Regions from separate parts of the Citrobacter sp. Cm046 genome, predicted to be linked through region 1. Evidence: predicted binding sites of a transcription regulator. Region 1 holds the regulator's gene; each other region holds the start of a gene.
The links. Region 1 encodes PurR, which represses purine synthesis genes. Its sites were predicted from a motif close to CANGCAAACGTTTGCNTG; they were not measured.
Positions count from the first base shown of each region.

Region 2: a site for PurR is predicted at 1,209-1,226, ahead of raiA (ribosome-associated translation inhibitor RaiA). Genes of this name have one in related genera too.
Region 3: a site for PurR is predicted at 1,745-1,762, ahead of gcvT (glycine cleavage system aminomethyltransferase GcvT). Genes of this name have one in related genera too.
Region 4: a site for PurR is predicted at 1,380-1,397, ahead of purL (phosphoribosylformylglycinamidine synthase). Genes of this name have one in related genera too.

Region 1 covers NZ_JAOWGP010000037.1:10,209-13,352, forward strand. Annotated here, with positions in the region: gene OGX98_RS08790 (MFS transporter) at 1-392, opposite strand, end outside; gene cydH (cytochrome bd-I accessory subunit CydH) at 570-659, opposite strand; gene purR (HTH-type transcriptional repressor PurR) at 957-1,982, shown strand; gene punR (DNA-binding transcriptional activator PunR) at 1,988-2,911, opposite strand; gene punC (purine nucleoside transporter PunC) at 3,024-3,144, shown strand, end outside.
Region 2 covers NZ_JAOWGP010000041.1:178,871-182,014, reverse strand. Annotated here, with positions in the region: gene rluD (23S rRNA pseudouridine(1911/1915/1917) synthase RluD) at 1-186, opposite strand, end outside; gene bamD (outer membrane protein assembly factor BamD) at 318-1,055, shown strand; gene raiA (ribosome-associated translation inhibitor RaiA) at 1,325-1,663, shown strand; Phe leader region at 1,766-1,891, shown strand; gene pheL (pheA operon leader peptide PheL) at 1,767-1,814, shown strand; gene pheA (bifunctional chorismate mutase/prephenate dehydratase) at 1,914-3,074, shown strand.
Region 3 covers NZ_JAOWGP010000040.1:81,072-84,215, reverse strand. Annotated here, with positions in the region: gene ubiH (2-octaprenyl-6-methoxyphenyl hydroxylase) at 1-127, shown strand, start outside; gene ubiI (FAD-dependent 2-octaprenylphenol hydroxylase) at 198-1,400, shown strand; gene gcvT (glycine cleavage system aminomethyltransferase GcvT) at 1,853-2,947, shown strand; gene gcvH (glycine cleavage system protein GcvH) at 2,972-3,144, shown strand, end outside.
Region 4 covers NZ_JAOWGP010000035.1:30,481-33,624, forward strand. Annotated here, with positions in the region: gene mltF (membrane-bound lytic murein transglycosylase MltF) at 1-1,215, opposite strand, end outside; gene purL (phosphoribosylformylglycinamidine synthase) at 1,484-3,144, shown strand, end outside.

The DNA.
Region 1 (3,144 bases):
ACCGCGCTGGCCTGCTTGTGTTTTGGCACCACGCTCGCCGCCACAACAGAACCAAGGCCAAAAAAAGCGCCGTGATTAAGACTGGTCAAAATACGTGAAAGCATGAGAGTGGTGTAATCCGGTGCAATTGCCGAAAGCACATTACCCAGTGTAAATATCGCCATCAGAAAAATAAGCGCATTACGGCGCGCACGATGAGAAAGCAACAATGTCATCAACGGAGCACCCACCATCACGCCAACCGCATATGCGCTGATTAACATTCCGGCAGCAGGAATCGAGACATCCACACCCCGGGCAATGACGGGTAATAATCCCATAGGAGAAAATTCGGTCGTGCCAATACCGAACGCACCAATCGCCAGTGCCAGTAACGGATAATTTATTTTCATACTTCGACTCCATAACGTCGAGCCGTGGCACGACACGTAATAAGAGCCAAAAGCATGACATTGATCGCAAAAATAATAAAGTTAACAAATTTGCAAAAGACTTTTGCAAATTCGCAAATAATAGAACGGGAAAAACGTGCTGAAGGGATGAGGGAGATTGCTCTCCCTCGGAGTAAATCAATGCAGTGCTGCGGTCAAACCACTTGCTACAATCAGGCCCAGAACAATAATGGTGGTGACTAACGAAAATTTCAGATCGGTGCTCATCAAGTTTTCTCCTTTTTATTCCCACACAAAAAGTGATATTGCGCATTTTTGCATACTTGAACGCAAAAATCTCTCACGATTTATATTGATAAATGCTTTTAACTCTTCCCCTTTTCGTTAAGATCAGACAAAATTCCACGCTTACTTGATTAGCGTACCGGCCATTGACCCCTTCCTGACGTTCCGTGTCGTTTTCCCGGCGTGCCGCAACTCTGACGTTGCGTTAAGGGTGTGTAAAGGCAAACGTTTACCTGGAGTATTCTCAGGAGCTTAGGATATGGTCTGGAGTGAGATGTAATGGCAACAATTAAAGATGTAGCGAAGCGAGCAAACGTTTCCACTACAACCGTATCACATGTAATTAACAAGACGCGCTTTGTCGCGGAAGAAACGCGTAATGCAGTCTGGGCAGCCATTAAAGAGTTGCACTACTCTCCCAGCGCAGTTGCGCGCAGCCTGAAGGTGAATCACACCAAGTCGATCGGCTTGTTGGCGACCAGCAGCGAAGCCGCCTATTTCGCGGAAATTATCGAAGCCGTTGAGAAAAATTGTTTCCAGAAAGGCTACACGCTGATTCTGGGTAACGCATGGAATAGCCTCGAAAAGCAGCAGGCATATCTCTCAATGATGGCGCAAAAGCGCGTCGATGGCTTACTGGTAATGTGTTCTGAGTATCCGGAATCACTGCTTTCCATGCTCGAAGAGTATCGCCATATTCCGATGGTCGTCATGGACTGGGGCGAAGCGAAAGCCGACTTTACCGACACGGTCATTGATAACGCTTTCGAAGGCGGTTATATGGCGGGTCGATATCTGGTAGAACGCGGCCACCGCGAGATTGGCGTGATCCCAGGCCCTATGGAGCGCAACACCGGCGCCGGACGCCTGGCAGGATTTATGAAAGCGATGGAAGAAGCGCTGATTAAAGTACCTGAAAACTGGATCGTACAGGGCGATTTTGAACCAGAATCCGGATATCGCGCCATGCAGCAAATCCTCTCCCAGTCGCATCGTCCGACTGCCGTCTTCTGCGGTGGCGATATCATGGCGATGGGTGCTCTTTGCGCCGCTGACGAGATGGGTTTGCGTGTACCGCAGGATGTGTCGTTGATCGGTTATGACAACGTGCGCAACGCCCGCTTCTTCACGCCAGCGTTGACCACGATTCACCAGCCGAAAGATTCGTTAGGTGAGACTGCCTTCAATATGCTGTTAGACCGTATCGTAAACAAGCGCGAAGAGTCGCAATCTATTGAGGTCCACCCTCGACTGGTGGAGCGTCGCTCCGTTGCCGACGGCCCATTCCGCGATTACCGTCGTTAAACCTGTTATACGGGAGCCTGTTCCGGCTCCCGTAGCCACTCTTTATTCAGCGTTTCGCTATCTCCCAGGTAGTCCAGCAACCAGAGCAGTGCTGGCGACGTATCATTTTGCTGCCAGGTCAGACAACATGCGGCATCAGGAAAAGGGTTTTCCAGCTGCAAAGCAACCCACTTACCGCTATCGATCCACGGTTTAGCAAAATGTGTTGGCACCATGCCCACACATAGCCCAGCCGATAAACAGGTAGCAGAGGATTCCCAGTCCGGTACCACGACACGTTTTTGGTTATCCAGCAGCCATGTGATTCGTTTCGGTAGCGTGCGCGAAGTATCTTCACGAACCAACGACGGCCAGTTGCGCAACGTGTCATCGCTTAATGGCCCGGGAATCGAAGCCAACGGGTGATGGCTCGCCACCACGCAACTCCAGCTCAGCATTCCCATATCACGAAACGTGTAACGTCCCCCCACCGGAATCGCCTGCGTTGCACCGATCGCCAGTTCGACGCGACCATCCGATAGCGCATCCCAGACACCGTTAAACACTTCCTGAAAAACCAGCAGTTCCACATCATCGAAGTGACGATAGAAATCCACAATCATCTGCCGGGTGCGTTCCGGTCGCACAATATTATCGACTGCAATCGCGAGCTGCCCTCGCCAGCCGTTGGCGATTTGCTGACATTGCTGGCGAGTGATCTGCATTTTTTTGATAACAGACCGACCTTCTTTTAAAAACCACGCCCCTGCGGGTGTTAGTTCCACATCCCGATGACGTCGCTCGAAAAGCGGAACTGCAAGCCACTCCTCCAGTTGACGAACGGTGTAGCTTACCGCCGAAGGTACACGGTGCAACTCCTGCGCAGCCGAACTAAAGCTGCCGTTACGCGCAACCGCATCAACGACTTCAAGTGAATATTCCGACCACATAGTCTGCCTACAAAAATTTTGAAATCAGTAAACAAATATTAGCGTTTCACAGCGAGAATTTCACTCACTACACTCTGCGACACTGTTTTACTGCTTAAAAAGAGAAATGATGATGCAACCTGGAAAAGGGTTTTTAGTCTGGCTGGCCGGTCTTAGCGTGCTCGGCTTTCTGGCAACGGATATGTATTTGCCCGCCTTTGCTGCTATTCAGTCCGATCTGCAAACCCCTGCGT
Region 2 (3,144 bases), on a different contig from region 1:
TCCACCTAACACTTTTTCTTTCGGTTTATCGCAAAGATGACCATTTACCAGCACGCGCTGATCGAGGATCCATTCTTTTATGCGTGAACGCGAATAATCAGGGAACAATTCGGCCAAAGCCTGATCTAAGCGTTGACCGAGCTGATTTTCGGAGACTGTTGCGGTGAGTTCTACTCGTTGTGCCATAAACTGCTTCTTCGTTTAACGTTGGGTTTTACGGCTTTGCCGTTTAATATAGTGTGCTATTGTAGCTGGTCTTAACCGGGAGCAGGAACAGAGAATCTCCCGTAAAACATTTTGAGGAAAGTCAAAACGTCATGACGCGCATGAAATATCTGGTGGCAGCAGCCACGTTGAGCCTGTTTTTGGCGGGTTGCTCTGGTTCAAAGGAAGAGGTGCCCGATAATCCGCCAAATGAAATCTACGCGACTGCTCAGCAAAAGCTGCAGGACGGTAACTGGAAACAGGCAATAACGCAATTGGAAGCGTTGGATAACCGTTATCCATTTGGACCGTATTCTCAGCAGGTGCAATTAGATCTCATCTACGCCTACTACAAAAACGCCGATCTGCCACTTGCTCAGGCTGCTATCGATCGTTTTATCCGCCTGAACCCGACACATCCTAACATTGATTACGTCATGTACATGCGTGGCCTGACCAATATGGCGTTGGATGATAGCGCACTGCAAGGATTCTTTGGTGTCGATCGCAGCGATCGCGATCCTCAGCATGCCCGAGCTGCGTTTAATGACTTTTCCAAACTGGTACGCGGTTATCCGAATAGCCAGTACACGACGGATGCCACCAAACGACTGGTCTTCCTGAAAGATCGCCTGGCGAAGTATGAGTACTCCGTTGCTGAATACTACACTGCACGTGGCGCATGGGTTGCAGTTGTGAACCGAGTGGAAGGAATGCTGCGCGATTTCCCGGATACACAGGCAACACGTGATGCTCTACCGTTGATGGAAAACGCCTATCGCCAGATGCAGATGAATGCACAGGCCGAAAAAGTGGCGAAAATTATTGCCGCCAACAGCAGCAACACCTGATTTATCTGTAAATGCAAAACGGCAGCCTTTGGGCTGCCGTTTTTTTATCCGTTGACGCTGTAACTGAAGCGGTTTAGCTGCAACGCATCCAGTCAAATATGGCCTGCTTTCAGGTATTCCTCAAGTAATAAATCACCTGTTCCTGCGGTGCCTCACAAAAAGGTTTTCTTGACAAAAAGCGACAAAAAAATGTGATTTAAATCACACATTTTGACATTAGGAACGGTATGCTGGAATCACCAAGACGGGAAAGACAAGAGGTAAAATTTATGACAATGAACATTACCAGTAAACAAATGGAAATTACTCCGGCAATTCGCCAGCATGTCGCAGACCGTCTCGCCAAATTAGATAAATGGCAAACTCATCTGATTAATCCACATATCGTCCTGTCCAAGGAGCCACAGGGTTTCATTGCTGATGCCACCATCAATACACCGAACGGACATCTGGTCGCCAGCGCAAAACACGAAGATATGTACACCGCAATTAACGATTTGATCAACAAGCTGGAACGGCAGCTCAATAAAGTGCAGCACAAAGGCGAAGCCCGTCGTGCAACAACTTCAGTAAAAGACGCCAACTTCGTCGAAGCAGAAGAAGAGTAGTCCCTTACATTGAGTGTATCGCCAACGCGCCTTCGGGCGCGTTTTTTGTTGACAGGGTGAAAACAGTACAGGTACTTTACTGTCGTAGCCAAAGGAAAATTACATGAAACTTGTCCCGTTCTTCTTCGCATTCTTTTTTACCTTCCCCTGAATGGGAGGCGTTTCGTCGTGTGATAAAGAATGCGAAGACGAACAATAAGGCCTCCCACAACGGGGGGCCTTTTTTATTGATAACAAGAAAGGCAACACTATGACATCGGAAAACCCGTTACTGGCGCTGCGAGAGAAGATAAGCACGCTGGATGAAAAATTACTGGCTTTGCTGGCTGAGCGACGTGGACTGGCCGTAGAAGTCGGCAAAGCTAAGCTGCTTTCTCATCGTCCGGTACGCGATATTGACCGCGAACGTGATCTGTTAGACCGGTTGATTCAGCTTGGTAAAACACATCACCTCGACGCACACTACATCACCCGACTATTCCAGCTCATCATCGAAGACTCCGTACTCACCCAACAGGCGCTCCTTCAGCAGCATCTGAACAAGATCAACCCACACTCAGCACGGGTCGCTTTTCTGGGGCCAAAAGGCTCTTATTCTCACCTTGCAGCACGTCAGTATGCTGCACGCCACTTTGAGCAGTTTATTGAGAGCGGCTGCGCAAAATTTTCCGATATTTTCAACCAGGTAGAAACCGGGCAAGCCGACTACGCTGTGGTACCGATTGAAAACACCAGTTCCGGTGCGATCAACGATGTCTACGACCTCCTGCAACATACCAGCCTTTCTATCGTGGGGGAGATGACGATAACTATCGACCACTGTGTGCTGGTTTCCGGTACTGCGGATCTAAATAGCATTGAAACCGTGTACAGCCACCCGCAACCGTTCCAGCAGTGCAGCAAGTTTCTCAACCGATATCCACACTGGAAGATCGAGTATACAGAAAGCACCTCTGCAGCAATGGAAAAGGTCGCGCAGGCCAACTCACCACACGTAGCGGCTCTTGGAAGCGAGGCCGGTGGCGTACTGCATGGTCTGCAGGTCCTCGCACATATTGAAGCCAATCAGTCGCAAAATATTACCCGTTTTGTCGTGCTGGCACGCAAGGCAATAAATGTTTCCGACCAGGTTCCGGCGAAAACCACGCTGCTAATGGCGACGGGTCAGCAGGCTGGTGCGCTGGTTGAAGCGCTCCTGGTGCTGCGTAACCATAATCTGATAATGACTAAACTGGAATCACGCCCGATTCACGGCAATCCGTGGGAAGAGATGTTTTATCTCGATATACAGGCCAATCTGGAATCACCAGAGATGCAAAAAGCATTGAAGGAGCTGGGGGAAATTACCCGTTCGATGAAAGTACTTGGCTGTTATCCAAGTGAGAATGTAGTGCCAGTCAATCCGAGCTAAAGTGTGACAATGCCGGATAGCGCTACGCTAATCCGGCCTACGATTCATACGATTTTGTAGGCCGGATAAG
Region 3 (3,144 bases), on a different contig from region 1:
GTATCTGTTTGCCAATCGCTGGGCTCCGTTGATCGTTGGGCGTAATGCCGGATTAATGGCGATGGAATTATTTACCCCCGCGCGAGATGCGCTGGCAGAGCGGACCCTGGGGTGGGTTGCGCGTTAATGATGGCCTGTAGACCAGTAGGCCTTATCTGGCCTACGGTATTTGATCGTCCCGTTTTCAGGAGCAAACAGTGCAAAGTGTTGATGTAGCAATTGTTGGTGGCGGCATGGTAGGACTGGCGGTTGCCTGCGGTTTGCAGGGCAGCGGGTTACGCGTTGCAGTGTTAGAACAACATGTTCCACACCCTCTGGCGACGGATGCTCCTCCTCAGCTTCGTGTGTCGGCAATTAATGCTGCCAGCGAAAAACTGCTTACCCGTCTTGGCGTATGGTCAGACATCGTCGCCCGCCGTGCCTGTTGTTATCACGGTATGGAAGTGTGGGATCGAGACAGTTTTGGGCGCATCGAATTTGATGACCAAAGCATGGGGTACAGCCATTTGGGACACATCGTAGAAAATGCGGTGGTCCATTACTCATTGTGGCAAAAGGCACAGCAGTCGGCGGATATTACGCTTATGGCCCCGGCAGAACTGCAGCAGGTGGCATGGGGTGAGAACGATGCTTTTCTGACCCTGAAGGACGGATCGATGCTGACCGCACGCCTGGTGATTGGTGCAGACGGCGCTCACTCCTGGCTGCGTAATAAAGCAGATATCCCGCTGACCTTCTGGGATTACCGGCATCATGCGCTGGTCGCGACTATTCGTACGCAGGAAGCACATGGTGCTGTTGCTCGCCAGGCATTCCATGGTGAGGGAATTCTGGCATTTTTACCGCTCAGTGACCCGCATCTGTGCTCTATTGTCTGGTCACTCTCGCCGCAGGAAGCTGAGCGTATGCAGCAGGCAAGCGTTGAAGAGTTTAACCAGGCGCTGAACATTGCCTTTGATAATCGTCTGGGGTTATGCCAACTCGAAAGCGAACGTCAGACGTTCCCGTTGACGGGGCGCTATGCTCGCCAGTTTGCCGCCCATCGTCTGGCACTGGTTGGCGATGCGGCGCATACCATCCATCCGCTGGCGGGTCAGGGGGTTAATCTTGGCTTTATGGATGCCGCAGAGCTGATTGATGAGCTTAAGCGCCTGCAACGCCAGGGGAAAGACATTGGCCAGCATCTCTACCTGCGTCGTTATGAGCGTAGCCGTAAGCACAGCGCGGCGCTGATGCTTGCTGGTATGCAAGGTTTCCGCGAACTGTTTGCCGGAGAAAACCCGGCGAAGAAACTGCTGCGTGATATTGGTCTGAAACTGGCGGATACCCTCCCTGGCATAAAACCACAACTCCTCCGTCAGGCAATGGGATTAAACGACCTTCCTGAGTGGCTACGTTAACGTCCGAAAGGACAATTTTAAGAGTTTGAGACCCGTCACACTTTCCTCTCCCGGCCTGCGCGCCGGGACACTTATCTCATTTGAAATAATCTAATTCCACACCTTTTTTCGCATTAGTTTTTTTAATATTACTATTTTCTCATAACGCCATTTTTAACATTTTTTCCATATTTAATATGGATTGATGCTGATTATTTCAACATGTTCATATCAATTGCGCTGATTTAATGGCCTTTATGTGGTTTTTTATTCTGATGCAGATCCTGTCATTTTTAGTCATAAGCTAATGTGATGGTTAATTTTGACTTATGGTTTAGCGTCTATTTCGGTGGTAAGTTCAAGGCAAAGAGAACGTTTGCGTCGCAGCCCCCGGAGCGGCTGCGGTGCTGGGTTTCGTGGCGAAGATTTCACCACGAAAGAGTTGGTAGCCCCGCTTATTCAACGAGGAAAAGATGGCTCAACAGACTCCTTTGTACGAACAACACACGCTATGTGGCGCGCGCATGGTTGATTTCCATGGCTGGATGATGCCCCTGCATTATGGTTCTCAGCTCGATGAGCACCATGCTGTCCGCACCGATGCTGGTATGTTTGATGTTTCGCATATGACCATCGTCGATCTGCGCGGAAGCCGCACCCGGGAGTTCTTGCGCTATCTACTGGCAAACGACGTCGCGAAATTGACGAAAACCGGCAAAGCCCTTTATTCCGGTATGCTTAACGCTTCGGGTGGCGTGATAGATGACCTGATCGTCTACTACTTCACTGAAGACTTCTTCCGCCTCGTTGTAAACTCCGCCACCCGCGAAAAAGACCTCTCCTGGATTACCCAACACGCTGAACCTTATGCCATCGACATTACCGTTCGTGACGACCTGTCGATGATTGCGGTGCAAGGGCCAAATGCGCAGGCAAAAGTAGCCACGCTGTTTAATGAAGAACAACGTCATGCGGTAGAGGGCATGAAGCCTTTCTTCGGTGTGCAGACTGGTGACTTGTTTATCGCGACCACTGGTTATACCGGCGAAGCGGGATATGAAATTGCCATGCCGAATGAAAAAGCGGCGGATTTCTGGCGCGCGCTGGTGGAAGCCGGTGTTAAGCCTTGCGGGCTGGGGGCACGTGATACGCTGCGCCTGGAAGCGGGTATGAACCTGTACAGCCAGGAAATGGATGAGAGTGTTTCTCCGCTGGCGGCCAACATGGGCTGGACTATTGCGTGGGAGCCTGCTGACCGTGACTTTATTGGCCGCGAAGCGCTGGAAATGCAACGTGAAAAAGGCCATGAACAGTTGGTTGGCCTGGTGATGACGGAGAAAGGTGTACTGCGTAATGAACTGCCAGTGCGTTTCACTGATGCTCAGGGCAACCTGCAGGAAGGAGTTATCACCAGCGGTACATTCTCTCCAACTCTGGGCTACAGCATCGCGCTGGCGCGCGTTCCAGCAGGTATCGGCGAGACAGCGATAGTGCAGATCCGCAACCGTGAAATGCCGGTAAAAGTGACTAAACCTATTTTTGTGCGTAACGGCAAAGCCGTCGCGTGATTCATCCTTTTTGGAGATTGATTGATGAGCAACGTACCAGCAGAACTGAAATACAGTAAAGAACACGAATGGCTGCGCAAAGAAGCTGATGGCTCTTACACCGTTGGTATCACCGAACACGCTCAGGAGCTGTTGGGCGATATGGTTTTTGTTGATCTGCCAGAAGTTGGCGCGACTGTCAGCGCAGGCGATGACTG
Region 4 (3,144 bases), on a different contig from region 1:
CGGGTTGCCTTTGGTTTTAACCGTTAAGGCCCGGGCATCCAGCATATGTGCATATCCCATATTATATGCGGCAAGCGCAAACCAGATGCGCTCTCCTTCCGGTACGGTATCCGGCACTTTACTCATCATGTCCTGTAGATAACGCGCTCCACCGCTGATGCTCTGTTCAGCGTCGGTCCGGTCGGTCAGCCCCAGGCTTTGGGCGGTATTTTTGGTTAACATCATCAGGCCACGTACGCCGGTCGGGGAAGTAGCCTGCGCATCCCAATGGGATTCCTGATAGGAAATAGCCGCCAGCAGCCGCCAGTCTATCTCTTGTGCATATTTTTCAAACAATGGTTTGAGATCCGGCAGTACGCTATCTACAGCGCGTAAAAAAGTGCGGGTATCGACATAATCGAAATCATCGCCATGTCCGAGATACTTTTCTTCCAGTCGCGCCAGTGAACCGTCTTCATTAATGGTGTTAAAGAAATCCAGCAGGGCAGCGGAGAGTGTGTTGTCGTCATCCAGAGGACTAAACCAGGTTACTGGCTGTTCGTCTGAAACATCCAGCGCCACGGCAAGCTCCGGGTGCACGCGTTGGTACAGGCTGATAGCGACTGAATCGGCAATGGTATAGTCGAGCTTACCGGAGATGACATCATCAAGCAGTTCTGTCGTTCCTTTTTTGTCATCGATCTTCCAGCTCAGTTCGGGAAATTTTTTCGCTTTCAGCTGCTGCAAATCATTCACCACGACATGTCCGGGGGCGATAGTCAGCTGATTTTCATTCACGCTGGCAAGGGTGCGAGGGCGATATTTTCCGACCCGATACACCAGTTGCTGCGAAACCGAATAGTAAGTCGGACCCGGCTGGTAGTTTTTAACGCGTTCGCTGTTATAGACCAGGCCTGCGGCTAACAGATCGGCATCGCCGTTATCCAGGTCGTCAAAAAGTTGGCTGATATTCTGACGTACAGTGACTTTTAACTTCACCCCTAAATAGCTGGCGAACTGTTGGGTCAGCTCATAATCCAGACCAAAGGTTTTCCCGTTAAGGGTGGAGTGCGTTAAAGGCGAGTCGATTGTACTGACGCGCAATTCTCCCCGAGCTTGAATCGCGGCGATACGATTGTCGGCTTTACCGAACCAGGGGATAGATGGCCAGAGGGCCGCTGCCAGCAGCAGCGTCAATATGCCGATGAACAGATAATTAATCTTTAATTTTTTCAATTAGTTAATTCTCTGAATCGTGCGTAATCTTAGCCTGCTGTGATATTGATTAAGAAGTGAAGTAGTCATTAATGAGCGGCATTTTGCTTAAACTTGCGCCAGTTGGCAACTTATTCAGAAAACTGACCGCATTTGATGATAAGAGAAAGTCGTGATTTTATTTCGACGCAAACGGTTTCGTCTCCGCGGTAGATTCTTTATAATGACGCCCGTTTCCCCCCTTGCGCACACTTATAAGCGCCTCAGGCGCTTCGAAGACGAGAGACTTATGATGGAAATTCTGCGTGGTTCGCCTGCACTGTCTGCATTCCGTATTAACAAACTGCTGGCGCGTTTTCAGGCGGCCAATCTTCAGGTCCACAATATTTACGCCGAGTATGTCCATTTTGCTGACCTGAATGCCCCGTTAAACGAGGATGAGCATGCGCAACTTGCACGCCTGTTGAAGTATGGTCCTGTTCTTCGCAGCCATGTCCCTGAGGGCAAACTGCTGCTGGTAACGCCTCGCCCTGGCACCATCTCCCCCTGGTCTTCTAAAGCGACTGATATTGCCCACAACTGCGGCCTGCAGCAGATTAGCCGTCTGGAACGTGGCGTCGCCTATTATGTTGAAGCCTCTACGCTGACTGCTGAAGAGTGGCAGGACGTTGCTGCCGTACTGCATGATCGCATGATGGAAACGGTATTCTCTTCGCTGGACGAAGCAGAAAAACTGTTTGTGCATCACCAGCCGGCACCGGTTTCTAGTGTCGATCTGCTGGGTCAAGGCCGCCAGGCGCTAATTGACGCTAACCTGCGCCTGGGTCTGGCGCTGGCGGACGACGAAATTGATTATCTGCAGGATGCGTTTACCAAACTGGGACGCAATCCGAACGACATCGAATTGTATATGTTTGCGCAGGCCAACTCTGAGCACTGCCGTCATAAAATTTTTAACGCCGACTGGGTTATCGACGGAAAACAACAGCCGAAGTCGCTGTTCAAGATGATTAAAAACACCTTCGAAACCACACCGGATCACGTGCTGTCTGCTTATAAAGACAACGCGGCGGTGATGGAAGGTTCTGAAGTGGGCCGCTACTTTGCCGACCATCAAACGGGTCGCTATGACTTCCATCAGGAGCCGGCACATATCCTGATGAAAGTAGAAACTCACAACCACCCGACGGCGATCTCGCCATGGCCGGGCGCGGCGACCGGTTCCGGTGGCGAAATTCGTGATGAAGGCGCAACCGGACGCGGCGCAAAGCCGAAAGCGGGCCTGGTTGGTTTTTCCGTCTCCAACCTGCGAATTCCTGGCTTTGAACAGCCGTGGGAAGAAGATTTCGGTAAACCAGAACGTATTGTTACCGCGCTGGATATCATGACCGATGGTCCTCTGGGGGGCGCGGCGTTTAACAATGAATTTGGTCGTCCGGCGCTGACCGGTTACTTCCGTACCTACGAAGAAAAAGTTAACAGCCACAACGGCGAAGAGCTGCGCGGTTACCACAAGCCAATCATGCTGGCCGGTGGGATCGGTAATATCCGCGCCGATCACGTACAGAAAGGTGAGATCGTCGTGGGTGCGAAACTGATCGTCCTCGGAGGCCCGGCAATGAACATCGGTCTTGGCGGCGGTGCGGCCTCTTCGATGGCTTCCGGCCAGTCCGACGCCGATCTCGATTTTGCTTCCGTGCAACGTGACAATCCGGAAATGGAACGTCGTTGCCAGGAGGTTATTGACCGTTGCTGGCAGATGGGCGATGCCAACCCGATTCTGTTTATCCACGATGTGGGGGCAGGCGGACTGTCTAATGCTATGCCTGAGCTGGTCAGCGACGGCGGGCGCGGTGGTAAGTTTGAACTGCGTGATATCCTCAGCGATGAGCCGGGCATGAGCCCGCTGGAAATCTGGTGTAACGAATCTCAGGAACGTTACGTGCTGGC